Regions from separate parts of the Amycolatopsis sp. lyj-109 genome, predicted to be linked through region 2. Evidence: predicted binding sites of a transcription regulator. Region 2 holds the regulator's gene; the other holds the start of a gene.
What was found. The regulator HspR, encoded in region 2, represses chaperone genes until heat shock. The targets are predictions, from matches to a motif close to ANNTTGAGTNNNNNNNACTCAANNT.
Positions count from the first base shown of each region.

Region 1: lon (endopeptidase La) is a predicted target of HspR. The motif match lies at 2,299-2,323, and genes of this name have one in related genera.

Region 1 is NZ_JAJPWR010000002.1:243,583-250,506, forward strand. It holds gene ACLJQF_RS04860 (putative bifunctional diguanylate cyclase/phosphodiesterase) at 1-137, opposite strand, end outside; gene ACLJQF_RS04865 (GNAT family N-acetyltransferase) at 374-1,312, shown strand; gene ACLJQF_RS04870 (SAM-dependent methyltransferase) at 1,383-2,237, shown strand; gene lon (endopeptidase La) at 2,338-4,740, shown strand; gene ACLJQF_RS04880 (DUF4407 domain-containing protein) at 4,812-6,924, opposite strand, start outside.
Region 2 is NZ_JAJPWR010000005.1:286,032-292,955, forward strand. It holds gene ACLJQF_RS13465 (globin domain-containing protein) at 1-340, shown strand, start outside; gene ACLJQF_RS13470 (globin domain-containing protein) at 698-1,801, shown strand; gene ACLJQF_RS13475 (dienelactone hydrolase family protein) at 1,826-2,542, shown strand; gene ACLJQF_RS13480 (lytic polysaccharide monooxygenase) at 2,690-3,445, shown strand; gene ACLJQF_RS13485 (DUF305 domain-containing protein) at 3,442-3,972, shown strand; gene ACLJQF_RS13490 (heat shock protein transcriptional repressor HspR) at 4,102-4,527, opposite strand; gene dnaJ (molecular chaperone DnaJ) at 4,533-5,711, opposite strand; gene grpE (nucleotide exchange factor GrpE) at 5,745-6,452, opposite strand; gene dnaK (molecular chaperone DnaK) at 6,449-6,924, opposite strand, start outside.

The DNA.
Region 1 (6,924 bases), on a different contig from region 2:
AGGACGGCGAAGGTGTAGACCCGGAAGCGGCGTTCGTCGGTGCGGGCTTCGGCGGAGACGGGTGGTGTCCCGGAAGCGGCCCCCGGCCCGGGCTGCGCCTGCGCGACGGCGTCGCCGTGGGCGTTGGTGTCCGGCATCCGACCTTCCCTCCCGGCTTGTCCACCGGTGCTGATCCGTGACTTCGGGTGTGGACAAGGGCCATACCGTACCCCGTCAGGCGTACCCGTGTCCCTTTCGAGACAGTAGGAGATCACCCCAGGGTTAACAATGCCTCGAACGCGCTGACCTGCGTGGACCAGAGGGTGAAATGCCGGATGTCCGAACTCCGGCGGTTCTGTACGCACGGCACACCGGGTAGCGCTTCAATGGCTCCATGCACAGCGATGTGATTGCCACCGAGCACGCGGCACGGCTCGCGGCGGTGGATCCCCTCCTCCCCGGATCGACTCCCTTCGAAGCGGCGGAAGACGCGGTAGTACTGGAGGTCGCGACCGGCGGCTCAGCCGCGTCCGGGCTGGCCTCCCGCGTCCAGGTCGACCGCGACGCCCCGAACGCCCCGTGGCGCGCGCTGACCGAGCACCGGCTCGACGTCCAGCTGGCCGGCCCGCAGCCGGCGGCCGTCCTGGACGCCCTCCTCACCCGATGGGATGAACATCTGCGCGCGGTCGCCGAACGCGGCGACACGGAGACGGCGGCGATCGTGCCGCGCGCGAGCCGGGACGCCGCCGGAGCGCGCGAAATGCTGCACCACGGCTTCGCGCCACTGCGAGTGGTCGCGGTCCGCCCCGCGCAGCGGCTGATCCCGGCGACCCCGCTCGGGACGCCGGGGGTCAAGATCCGCAGGGCCGAGCCCGGCGACCTCGAGACCGCGGTGGAGCTCGGCATGGAGCTGCACTCCTACGACGCCCAGTACGGCACGGTGAACTGGCGCACCGGGGTCGAGGAGATCCTGGCCAAGGATCTGGCCGAGCAGCTGAAGCGGCCGGAGCCGCCGCTGTGGATCGCCCAGCTCTACGGCCGTCCGCTCGGCATGGTGAGCGTCCAGCACCCGGGCGAGACCGGCTGGATCAGCGGCCGGGTCGCGGCTTCCCGGGTGGGCTACCTGTCCTCACTGGCCGTGGCGGAGGCGGCGCGGTCGTCCGGCGTCGGCACCGCGCTGGCGACGCACGCCCACCACGTCCTCGACGAGGAAGGCGCCGACGTCGTCCTGCTGCACCACGCCGCGGCGAACCCGCTGTCGACGCCGTTCTGGTACGCCCAGGGGTACCGCCCCCTGTGGACGTACTGGCAGCGTCGACCGGCTGTTCGGTGAACTACTGGAGGATTACCGCCGGTCCCCGGGGCTTATAGGCTGACCTCGCCGCCAGCGAGGGGAGCCTGAAGTGACCGACCAGCGGGATTCCGCGCCGAGAGCGCCCGAGGGTGTCGACACCGAGAAGCCGTCCGCGGCCCGGATCTACGACTGGTACCTGGGCGGTACCCAGAACTGGGCCGTGGACCGCGAGTTCGGCCGGCGCATGGAGCAGCAGTGGCCGCTGGTGCGGCCGGGCTCGAAGCAGAACCGCGAGTTCATGAACCGCGCGGTCCGGGCGGCGCTGCGGGCCGGGATCCGGCAGTTCATCGACCTCGGCTCGGGGGTGCCGACGGCCGGGAACGTGCACGAGGTCGTCGAGGCGGAGCTGCCCGAGGACCACGACGCGAAGGTCGTCTACGTCGACTACGAGCCGGTCGCCGTCGCCCACGCGACGCTCATCCTCGAAGAGGGCATGGCGACCGACTGGGCCGGCATCGTCCAGGCCGACATGCGGAACGCGAAGTCGGTGCTGCGCGCCGAAGAGACGCGCCGCCTCATCGACTTCTCGCAGCCGGTCTGCCTGATCATGGCGGCGGTGCTGCACTTCGTCGGGCCCGACGACGACCCGGACGCGCTGCTGGCCGCGTACCGCGACGCCCTCGCGCCGGGCAGCTGGCTGGCGATTTCGCAGATGAGCGAAGGCGACGGCACCGGCGAGATGCTCGAAGGGCTGCGCTGGTTCGTCGAGCAGTACCGGAAGACGAGCAACCCGGTCTGGCTGCGCAACCGCGACGAAATCGAGCCGCTCTTCGGCGGCTGGCCGATCCTCGAACCGGGCATCGTGCACCTGCCGGACTGGCGGCCGGACCGGAAGATCAACGCCCTGGAGGCGGAGGCCCGCCCGTTCGCCTGGTGCGCCGTCGCGACCAAACCAGGCGCCTGACCTGCGGTTTCCCCGATCGCTGTGGGCGAACGCACCATCGGAAACAAACGCACCCATCGGAGAGTTGAGCTAAGCAGACTCAACTACACGAGGAGTGCACATGTCCGACACCCGCCTCCTGCCCGTGCTCCCGCTCGATGACGACGTCGTGCTGCCGGGCATGGTCGTCCCGCTCGACCTGACCGACGCCGAGACGCGAGCCGCGGTGGAGTCCGCCCAGGCCAAGACGCCTGCCCAGGCGTCCTTCCCCGGCATCCGCTCGTCCGCGGCCACCAAGGCAGAGGTCCTCATCGTCCCGCGCGTCCACGGCGAGTACGCCGAATTCGGCACCGTCGCCACGGTCGAGCGCATCGGCCGCGTGCCCGGCGGCAAGGCCGCCGTCCTGCTGCGCGGCACGGCCCGCGCGGTCGTCGGCCGGATCGCCGACGGTCCCGGCGCCGCCCGCTGGGTGCACGCCGAGGACACCACCGAGACCACCGACGACCGGACCGCGCAGCTCGCGGCCGAGTACAAGGCCGTCGTCATCTCGATCCTCCAGCAGCGCGGCGGCTGGCAGCTGATCGACGCCGTCCAGCAGGTCGAGGACGCCTCCGCGGTCGCCGACCTGTCCGGCAACGCGCCGTACCTCGACACCGACCAGAAGCTCACCCTGCTGTCCACAGTGGACGTCAGCGTCCGCCTGGAGAAGGCCCTCGAGTGGAGCAAGGAGTACCTGGCCGAACTCGAGGTGACCGACACGATCCGCAAGGACGTCACCGAGGGCATGGAGAAGCAGCAGAAGGAGTTCCTGCTGCGCCGCCAGCTCGAGGCCATCCGCAAGGAGCTCGGCGAGCTCGACGGCACCGCGCAGGACGACGACTACCGCGCCCGCGTCGAGGCCGCCGAACTGCCCGACGCCGTCAAGAAGGCCGCACTGGCCGAAGTGGACAAACTGGACCGCACGTCCGAGCAGTCCCCCGAGGGCGGCTGGATCCGCACCTGGCTGGACACCGTCCTGGAGCTGCCCTGGACCGAGCGCACCGAGGACGTCTACGACATCGCCGCGGCGCGGGCCATCCTGGACGCCGACCACGCCGGTCTGGACGACGTCAAGGAACGCATCATCGAGTACCTGGCCGTCCGGAAGCGCCGCGCGGAATCGGGTCTCGGCCCGGTCGGCGGACGGCGTTCCGGTGCGGTACTGGCCCTCGCGGGCCCTCCCGGGGTCGGCAAGACGTCGCTGGGTGAGTCCGTCGCGAAGGCGATGGGCCGCAAGTTCGTCCGGGTGGCGCTGGGCGGCATCCGCGACGAGGCGGAGATCCGCGGCCACCGCCGCACGTACGTCGGCGCGCTGCCCGGCCGGATCGTCCGCGCCATCAAGGAAGCCGGCTCGATGAACCCGGTGGTGCTGCTCGACGAGATCGACAAGGTCGGCGCCGACTACCGCGGCGACCCGACCGCGGCGCTGCTCGAAGTGCTGGACCCGGAGCAGAACCACACGTTCCGCGACCACTACCTCGAGGTCGAGCTGGACCTGTCCGACGTCGTGTTCCTGGCCACGGCCAACGCACTGGAGACCATCCCCGGCCCGCTGCTGGACCGCATGGAGCTCGTCACGCTGGACGGCTACACCGAGCACGAGAAGGTCACCATCGCCCGCGACCACCTGCTCCCCCGCGAGCTGGAGCGCGCCGGCCTGAGCGCCTCGGACGTCGTCCTGACGGACGCCGCGTTCAGCCGGATCGCCGCCGAGTACACCCGCGAGGCGGGCGTGCGCGACGTGAACCGGACGATCGCGAAGGTGCTGCGGAAAATCGCGACCAAGGTGGCGCTGGACGAGGTTTCCCTGCCGCTTTCCATCGACGCCCCCGACCTTCCGGATTACCTGGGCCGGCCGCGGCACATCCCGGAGTCGTCCCTCCCGGCGTCGACCCAGCGCACGGCAACGCCGGGCGTGGCAACGGGCCTGGCGGTGACCGGTGCCGGTGGTGACGTCCTCTACATCGAGGCGTCGCTGGCGGACCAGGAGTCCGGCGCGTCCGGCCTGCAGCTGACCGGCCAGCTCGGCGACGTGATGAAGGAGTCGGTGCAGATCGCGCTGTCGTACCTGCGGTCGCACGGCGCGGAGCTGGAGCTGCCGGTGGGCGACCTGCGCAACCGCGGCATCCACGTCCACGTCCCGGCGGGCGCGGTCCCGAAGGACGGCCCGTCGGCCGGCGTCACGATGACGACGGCGCTGGCGTCGCTGCTCTCGGGCCGCGTGGTCCGCGCGGACGTGGCGATGACGGGCGAGGTGTCCCTGACGGGCCGCGTCCTCCCGATCGGCGGCGTCAAGCAGAAGCTGCTGGCCGCGCACCGGGCGGGGATGAAGACGGTGATCATCCCGCAGCGCAACGAGCCGGACCTCGACGACGTCCCGGCCGAGGTGCTGAGCCAGCTGGACGTCCACGCGGTGGCGAACGTCCGCGAGGTCCTGGACCTCGCCCTGACCCCGGCTTCGACGCCGGTTTCCCAGGCGGCGTAACCCCGAGCGCCGCCGCCCCCGGACGGCCGGTTTCCCCTTCCCGCGGGGAAACCGGCCGCCCGCGTGTGGATTCACGCCTGGTCGTCGTCGATGAGTTCGGTGTCCGCGAGAGTGGTCCGGACGGTGAGCTCGCCGTGGCGTCCGTTGAACGCGCGCAGGGTCACCGTCGGCTCGTCGTCGGTGCTGATCGAGGTCGGCGGCGGACCGGACATCGCCTGCGTCGGGACGTCGATCGGGATAACCGCCGATTCCAGCTCGGTCGACCCCAGGCGCGCCGCGGCCGGCCGGCCGGGCCGGACCGCGGTGGCCCCCACGACGAGATCCGACTGCCCCGAAAGAACGATCTCGCGGGAGACGGCCTTAACCGCCTGTTTCAGCCCCGCCGCGGGGCGGACGCCGGCCTTCCCGACCACTCGCGCGGCCGGGTCCACCGACAGCAGGGTGTGCACGAGCGCCGCCACCTCCCCGGGGATGTCGGGCAGCAGCCGGTCCAGCGGGACGAAGGTGGCCGTCTCCGCCTGGATCCGGCGCGCGAGCTCCCGCGCGTCGGCGGCCTTCCCCGCCTCCTCGTGCGGAGCCTGCCCGGTCAGCAGGTAGTACCAGGTCGCGCCGATCGAATACAGGTCGGCCAGTTCGGGGTCGTCCTTGGCACCCAGCAGGGCTTCCGGAGCCGTGTAGTACTGCGTGCCCCCGCCGATCCGGCCGGACTCGTCCTTGTCCAGCGCGGTGAACACGCGGGCGAAACCCCAGTCGACGAGCACCAGCAACGGGCCGTCCAGCACGGCGTTGGTCGGCTTGATGTCCCCGTGACTGACGTTGTTGCTGTGGGCGTACTCCAGCGCGTCGGCGAGCTGGCCGATGTACTCGGCCGTCCGCCCGAGGGTGTAGCCGGCCCGCCCGCGCGCGGTGCCGTCGGCGATCCAGTTGACCAGGCTTCCCGGCTTGTACAGCGGCGAGGCCGTCCACAGCCACTGACGGTCGACTCCGGAGTTGAGGATTTCGCCGATGTTGCTGTGCTGGAGCCGCCGGGCGGCTTCGACCTCGCGCTGCCACATCTTGCGCTTCGAGGACTTGAACAGCCGTCGCTTGGTCCCGGCCTCGTCGCGGACCGCCTTGATGGCGACCTCGCGGTCGGTGTCGACCTCCAGGCCGCGAAGCATCCGGCCGAACCCGCCGGTGTCGGCGCTGTTCAGGGGTTCGATCGCCTGGTACTGGCCACCGAAGACGCAGCCGAGCAGTTCGCGGTCCTCCATGTCCCAGTTGTGGGGGATCTTCACGGTGTCGTAGGGCAGCGGCTCGTCGTCACCGGGTTCGTCCGCTTCGCCGGGTTCGGGTTCGGCCGGCTCGGAAGCCTGGGTCGACGCCACTTCGTCCGGCTCTTCGTCGACCGGTTCCCGAGCCAGCCTCGCCAGCTCCCGCTCGAGGCGGAGGCGCTGGCGTTCCTCTTCGATCTTGCGCGTCGTCTGCGCCTGCAGCTTGGCGACGTCGCACTCCAGATCGGCGTCCAGGGTCACGCGGTCGAGCCGCGCCTGCTGCTGCTTCGTGTGCTCCTCACCACGGAACTCGAGCTCCTTGACGTGGCGATTGCGGGCGTGCACCACCGTGCTGTCGTACCGCGTCCGGCCCCGGCCGATCTTGATGAAGAGCGGCACGAGGTCGAGGAGAATGAAGAAGATCGTCAACAGGATGTGGAAGCCCAGCGCCCGGCCGTCCGAGAAGACGAACTTCAGCAACGCGTGCCACCGGGCGGCAAGGCCCTTCTCGGCTTTGGCGAGATCGTCCGCCTTGTCCAGGTCGGACTGGATCGCGTTGCCGAGGTCCCGGATCTGGGCGTCAAGTTTCGGCGCCTCGTTGTCGTGCGCAGTGGTGGCCCGGGTGAGCTCCCCCTGCGCCTTGGCTGCGTCCGCATCCCGCTGCCGGGTCAGCCCGCCGTCACCTCCGCGGCCGCTGATCTGGCCGTTCTTGGCCAGATCCGGCGGGCAGCCCGCCGGCTGGCGTTCGCAGACGGCCACCAAGCCGGCCTGCTTGGCCGCGGTGGTCGCGCTCGCGAGATCGGTGTCGAGCCTCGCCCGCGCGGCGCGGAGGTCCTGCAGCTGCTTCGCCCGGTCGGTCGGCTTTCCGCCGGCGCCGACGATCAGCGTTCGCGACTCGTCGATCTGCGCGGCGATGCTGTCGTTCATCGTG
Region 2 (6,924 bases):
GTCGATCCTCGACCACCTCGCGCTGTGGGGCGAGAACCCGAAGACCCACCTGTTCTACGGCGGCCCGGCCCGCGAGGACCTCTACGACCTCGAAGAGCTGCGCGCGCTCGCCGCGACGAACCCCTGGCTGACCGTCACGCCGGTCGTGGAGCGCGGCGGCGACGTCCCGGGGTTCGAGCAGGGGACGCTGGCCGAGGCCGTCACCCGGTACGGTTCCTGGCCCGGCCACCACATCCTGGTGTCCGGCTCACCGGCGATGATCCGCGCGACGGTGTCGCGCATGCTGGTCGCGGGCAGCGCGCTGGACCAGATCCAGTACGACCCGTTCACGATCGACTAGCCGTCACCGGGCGGTCGGCAATCCGCCGTCCGGTGAATGATTCGTTATGGTTCGGAAATCGGCAGCCGGTAACGGATGAATCCGGCATCGTGATCATTTTTACGCTGCGACAGACGGGGCTAACCGGGCGTACTTGAATTGCTCCGTTCGAGCGGGAAGGCGCGTAATCACGCGCATCTGCACGGGAATTCGCCTACAGTCGGGAACCCTCGGGGGCGGCACCGCCACAGCGACGCCGCATGCACGGCGCGAAAGCCTTTGCACGACTGGAGAATGCCGTTCCCGATGAATGCTGAATCCGTGAAGATCTCCACCGTGCCCGAGACGCTTCCTGTTTCGGCCGTGGAAGGTCGAGAGATGGCCCGGTTGATTCGTGAGAGTTTTGCGGAGGTCGAACCGAAAGCAGATGAACTGGCGCAGTACTTCTACGGTGCGTTGTTCGTGGTCGCCCCCGATTGCCGGGATCTTTTCCCGGTCACCATGACGACGCAGCGGAGCAGGCTGCTGCGCGCACTGGTGTACGTGGTGCAGATGGTCGACCGGCCCGACGAGCTGGTCACCTTCCTCGGCCAGCTCGGCCGCGACCACCGCAAGTTCGCCGTCGTCTCCCGCCACTACGACGCCGTGGGCGTGGCGCTGATCGCCGCGCTCAAACGGTTCCTCAAGGAGAAGTGGACCCCCCAGGTCGAATCGGCGTGGACTTCGGCCTACGGGCTCATCGCCAAGACGATGCGCGAAGCCGCCCAGTCCGAGACGGGGCCGGCGGCGTGGTCGGCGACCGTGCTGGAGCACCGGAAGCTCAGCCGCGACGTCGCGCTGGTGAAGGTGCGCACGGAGGGACTGCTGCCCTACCGCGCCGGCGGGTACGTCAGCGTCGAAGTGCCACAGCGGCCGCGGTTCTGGCGGTACCTTTCGCCGGCGAACGCACCCCGCGGCGACGGTCAGCTGAGCTTCCACGTGCGCGCGGTGCCCGGCGGCTGGGTCAGCGGGAGCATCGTCAACCACACGAAACCGGGCGACGTCTGGCGCCTCGGGCCGTCGATGGGCGTGCTGAACGTGCGCCCGACGTCCACGAAACGACGGCTGCTGCTGATCGGCGGCGGCACCGGGATCACGCCGCTGCTGGCGATCCTCGACGACCTTTCACGCTGGAAGCGGAACCCGCCCGTGCACCTGTTCTTCGGCGGCCGCCGGCCGGATGACCTGTACGCGCTGGCCGAGCTGCGCCGGCTGGCCGCGACGTCGAAGTGGCTGACGGTCACCCCGGTCACCGAGGAGGGCGCACTGGCCGGCGGCGACCGCGGCACGCTCGCCCACGCCGTCACCCAGCGCGGCACGTGGCGGAACCACGACGTCCTCGTGTCCGGATCGCCGCAGATGATCCAGGCGACCGTCGCCAAGCTGCTGGCCAGGGGGATCGAGCTGGAACGAATATCCTACGACCCCTTCACCCTGGACTGAGGTTTTCTCGCTATCTTCGCCGATATGGAGATGACTATTCCGGTTCCGGACGGCACGATCGGCGGCTACCTGGCGGAACCCGCCGGCGCGGGACCCCACCCGGGCGTGGTGCTGATCCACGACGCGTTCGGGCTGAGCCAGGACACGAAGAACATCACCGACCGCTTCGCCCGCGAGGGGTATCTCGCGCTCAGCCCGGACCTGTATTCGCGTGGGGGCATGCGCCGCTGCGTCCGCCGGGTGTTCTCGGACATGTTCGCGAACCGCGGCCGCAGCTTCGACGACATCGAGGCGGCCCGCGCGCTCCTGGCCGGGCGCGAGGACAGCTCGGGCCGGATCGGCATCGCCGGGTTCTGCATGGGGGGCGGCTTCGCGCTCGTTGCGGCGTCACGCGGGTTCGACGCGTCCGCGCCGTACTACGGGCAGCTGCCGAAGAACCTGTCGGTGCTGGACGACGCCTGCCCGGTCGTCGCCAGCTTCGGCAAGAAGGACTTCGGGTTGCGCGGCGCCGCGGCGAAGCTCGAGACGGCACTCACCGAGCGCGACATCCCCCACGACGTCAAGGAGTACCCGGACGCCAGCCACGGGTTCGCCAACAAGATCGACACTGTGGCGCCGGTGAACCTGCTGCTCAAGGTCGTCGGCTTCACCTACCACCACGAATCGGCCGAAGACGCGTGGCGCCGGGTGACGTCCTTCTTCGGCGAACACCTGCAGCAGCCGTCCCGACCTTCGCACTGAGCCGAGCGGAGCAGCGCATTCGTCGAACGGCGGTAGTTCGTTGACCGTTGTGCCCGAATCGCCTTATGGTCTAGACCACATCTTCCCCGGATGTGCTCGTTCGTCCTCCCTCTTCGGAACAACGCTGTTCCCCTTCGAGGAGCCGAAATGACCTGGAAAAGAAAGCTCTTCGCGGCCGCTGCCGGAGCCCTGCTCGCGCCGGTGCTGGTCGTCGTCCTCCCCGCCACCTCCGCGAGCGCCCACGGTTACGTGTCCGATCCACCCAGCCGGCAGGCCAACTGCGCGGCCGGGAAGGTGTCGGGCTGCGGCAACATCGTCTACGAACCGCAGAGCGTCGAAGGCCCGAAGGGGCTGCGCAGCTGCAACGGCGGGTTGTCGCAGTTCGCCGAGCTGACCGACGAGTCGAAGCCGTGGCCGGCCAAGTCGGTGGGCAGCACGGTGACGTTCAACTGGGTGTTCACCGCCCGGCACTCGACGTCGAACTACGAGTACTACGTCGGCAGCACCCGGGTCGCGGTGTTCAGCGGCAACAACCAGCAGCCGCCGCCGACGCTGTCGCACACGGTGAACCTGGCCGGCTATTCGGGCCGGATCAAGGTGCTGGCGATCTGGAACATCGCGGACACGGCCAACGCGTTCTACAGCTGCGTCGACCTCCAGGTCGGCGGAGGCGGCACCCCGCCGCCGACCACCACGCCGCCCCCGACCACGACCCCGCCGCCCACCACGACCCCGCCCCCGACGACCAAGCCGCCGACGGGTGGAACGTGGGCGGCGGGCACGGCGTACAAGGCGGGCGACGTCGTGACCTACGGCGGCGCGAGCTACCGCTGCATCCAGCCGCACACGGCGATCGCGGGCTGGGAGCCGCCGAACACCCCGGCGCTCTGGCAGCGCCAGTGAAAGTGGTCCTGGCCGTCGTCGCGCTGCTGCTGACAGGTTGCGCGACGACGGCCGCCCCGCAGCACAACGCGGCCGACGTGATGTTCCTGCAGATGCTGATTCCCCAGAACCGGCAGGGCATCGAGATCGTCCGGCTGGCGGCGGCCCGCCCGCTCCCGGCGGAGGTCAAGGAGCTGGCGGCGGCGATCGAGGTGACGCAGCAGACCGAGATCGACGACATGCGCCGCTGGCTCCACGACTGGAACCAGCCCGAGGCGGTGGACCTGAACCCCCACGCCCACGCGGGCCACGGCGGCCTGAAGACGACCTCGCCGGACCTGGTGGGAGCCCTGAAGACGGCCCCGGACGGCGAGTTCACCCGCCGGTTCCTGGACGTCCTGACCGGACAGCAGCAAGGAGCGGTCGAGCTGGCCCAGACGGAGAACGGGGGAGGCGGCGGAGTCAACGCGCAGGCGCGAGACCTGGCCCGCCGGGTGATCGAGTCCCGGACGGCCGAGGTGAAGCAGTTGCTGAACGTCAAGACGTAACCCGCGGCGCGGGGTCGCGAGGGACGCCTCGCGGTCCCGCTTATGCGCGAAGGCCTCCCCGGTCGCCCGGGGAGGCCTTCGTCGCTTCGGTGCCCAGCGGCGCTCTGGTGCCCAGCGGCGCTCTGGTGGTCAGCGGCGCTTGGGACGCCAGACCACCAGCGCCGTCTGCTGGTTGAGCGGCACCAGGTCCCGGCGGTAGGACGCGTGCGCCGCCGCCGTTGCCTGTTCCGCCGCCACGTACGCCGCGGTCAGTTCCTCCGTCAGCTCGGAGATCCGGGCCCGCAGCGCGTCGACCTGGTTCTCCAGCTCGATGATGCGCTTGATGCCGGCCAGGTTGACGCCGTCCTCCTGCGACAGGCGCTGAACCTCGCGCAGCAGCGCGATGTCCCGCATCGAGTAGCGCCGCCCGCCGCCGGGGGTACGGCCCGGTGACACCAGGCCCTGCCGGTCGTACGTGCGCAACGTCTGCGCGTGCATCCCGGCGAGCTGGGCCGCCACCGAGATGACGAACACCGGGGTCTCCTCGTCCCCTTCCTGGGGAATCCCGCCGAACACCACTCTCACCTACCTTGCAGCAGCTCGGTGATCTCGGGCCGGGGGTCGTGCCCGGCCATCGCCTCGGCGTACGCCTGCAGTGCCTCGCGCGCCTTATCGTCCAGTTTGGCGGGAATCGCCGCCTGGAGGGTGACGAGCAGGTCACCTTGCGAACCGTCGCGCTTGGCGATGCCCTTGCCGCGCACGCGCAGCACGCGTCCGCTCGCGGTGCCCGGCGGCACCTTGAGCGAGACCTTGGCCTCCAGCGTCGGCACCGTGATCGTGGTGCCGAGCGTCAGCTCCGTGAAGTCCACCGGCACGGTGATCGTCAGGTCGAGCCCCTTGCGCCCGAACAGCGCGTGCGGAGCCACGTGCACCCGGACGTACAGGTCGCCCGCCTGCGCCCCGCCCCGGCCCGGCTCGCCCTGGCCGGCCAGCCGGATGCGCTGGTCGTCGTCGACGCCCGGCGGGATCCGCACGGTCAGCGTCCGCGTCCGCGTGCTGATGCCCTCGCCGCCGCACTCGGGGCACGGGTCGTCGATGATCGTCCCGCGGCCGCGGCAGTCGCGGCACGGCTCCGAGAACGCGAAGGCGCCCTGGCTGCGGCTGACCAGCCCCGACCCCGAACAGGTCGGACAGGTCCGCGGCGACGTCCCCGGCCGGGCGCCGTTGCCGCTGCACGTCGCGCAGGTCGCCGGGCTCGACAGCCGCAGCGGCAGGGTCGCGCCCTTGACCGCCTCGGTGAAGTCGATCCGGACGTCCGTCTCGACGTCGGCGCCGCGCTGCGGCCGGTTCGCCGTCGCGCCCGCCGAGGCCCGGCCGCGGCCGAAGATCCCGCCGAGGATGTCGCCAAGCCCGCCGAAGCCGCCCTGCTGACCCGCGCCGGCACCGGCCTGGCCGAAGATGTCGCCCACGTCGAAGCTGCCGCCACCGCCACCACCGCCGGGGAAGTTGAAGCCACCCCCGCCGCCGAACAGGCGCCGTGCCTCGTCGTACTCCTTGCGCTTACTCGCGTCGGAGAGCACGCCGTAGGCCTCGGAGACCGCCTTGAACTTCTGCTCCGCCTGCGCGTTGCCGGCGTTCGCGTCCGGGTGGTTCTCCTTGGCCAGCTTCCGGTAGGCCTTCTTGATTTCGTCCGCGGTGGCGTCGGAGGAGACGCCCAGTTCACGGTAGAAATCCTTACCGATCCATTCCCGTGCACTCATCGGGCGCCTCCTCCCACTTGAACCGGATAGTTCTTACTGCTGCTGCTCATCGACTCCGCCGCCGAGTGGCAGCTCGCCACCGACGGACGGGTCCCCCGGGGCCGCACCGGGCTCGTGGTCGGTCACGCCGACCAGCGCCGCCCGCAGTACGCGGTCCCCGAAGCGGTACCCGCGGCGCATGACCACGGTGACCGTCGGACCCGCCACGTCCGGCGAGGTGCTGTGCTGCACGGCCTCGTGCACGCTCGGGTCGAAGGGCTCGCCCTCGGCACCGAACGACTCGAGGCCCGCGCGCTGCAGGCCGCTGATCAGCTTGTCGCCGACGGCCTTGAACGCGCCGGTGAGGTCACCGTGCTGCTCGGCCCGCTCGAGGTCGTCGAGCAGCGGCAGCAGGTCGTTCACCACGGTCGCCTTCGCGCCGATCACGACCGCCTCGCGGTCACGCTCGACCCGCTTGCGGTAGTTGGCGTACTCGGCCTGCAGGCGCTGGAGGTCGGCGGTGCGCTCGGCCAGCTCCTTCTCCACGTCGGAGACGACCGACACCGAGTCGTCCACGATGGTCTCGCCCAGCGAGGGGCCCGCGTGCTCCACGGGCGCTTCCTCCGGCTCCGGGGCGGCGTGGGCCGGACCGGGCGGGCGGACCTGCCCGGTCTGGGGGTCCACCCGCCGCCGATCCCGCACGACCACCGGCTCCTCGGGGCCTCGGCCCTGGTTCTCGGATTCGTCGTAGCTGTGGGTCACTTCTTCTCGTCCTCTTCGACGATCTCGGCGTCCACCACGTCATCGGCCTTGGCCTGGCCGCCGGCCGCACCGGCGTCCCCGGTCGCCCCCGCACCCGCGCCACCGGCCGCACCGGCCGCCGCGTCGGCGTTCGCGTTGGCGTAGAGGGCGGTGCCCAGCTCCTGCGAAGCGGCGTTCAGCTTCTCGATCGACTCGCGGATCTTGGTCGAGTCGGTGCCCTTGAGCGCCTCGTTCGACTCGTCGATCGCGGACTTGACCTTGCCCTTGAGGTCCTCGGGCAGCTTGTCGTCGTTGTCCTTGAGGAACTTCTCGGTCTGGTAGACCAGCGTCTCCGCCTGGTTGCGGGTCTCGGCCTCTTCGCGCCGGGTCTTGTCTTCCTCGGCGTGCGCCTCGGCGTCCTTGACCATGCGCTCGATGTCGTCCTTCGGCAGCGCGGAGCCACCGGTGATCGTCATCGACTGCTCCTTGTTCG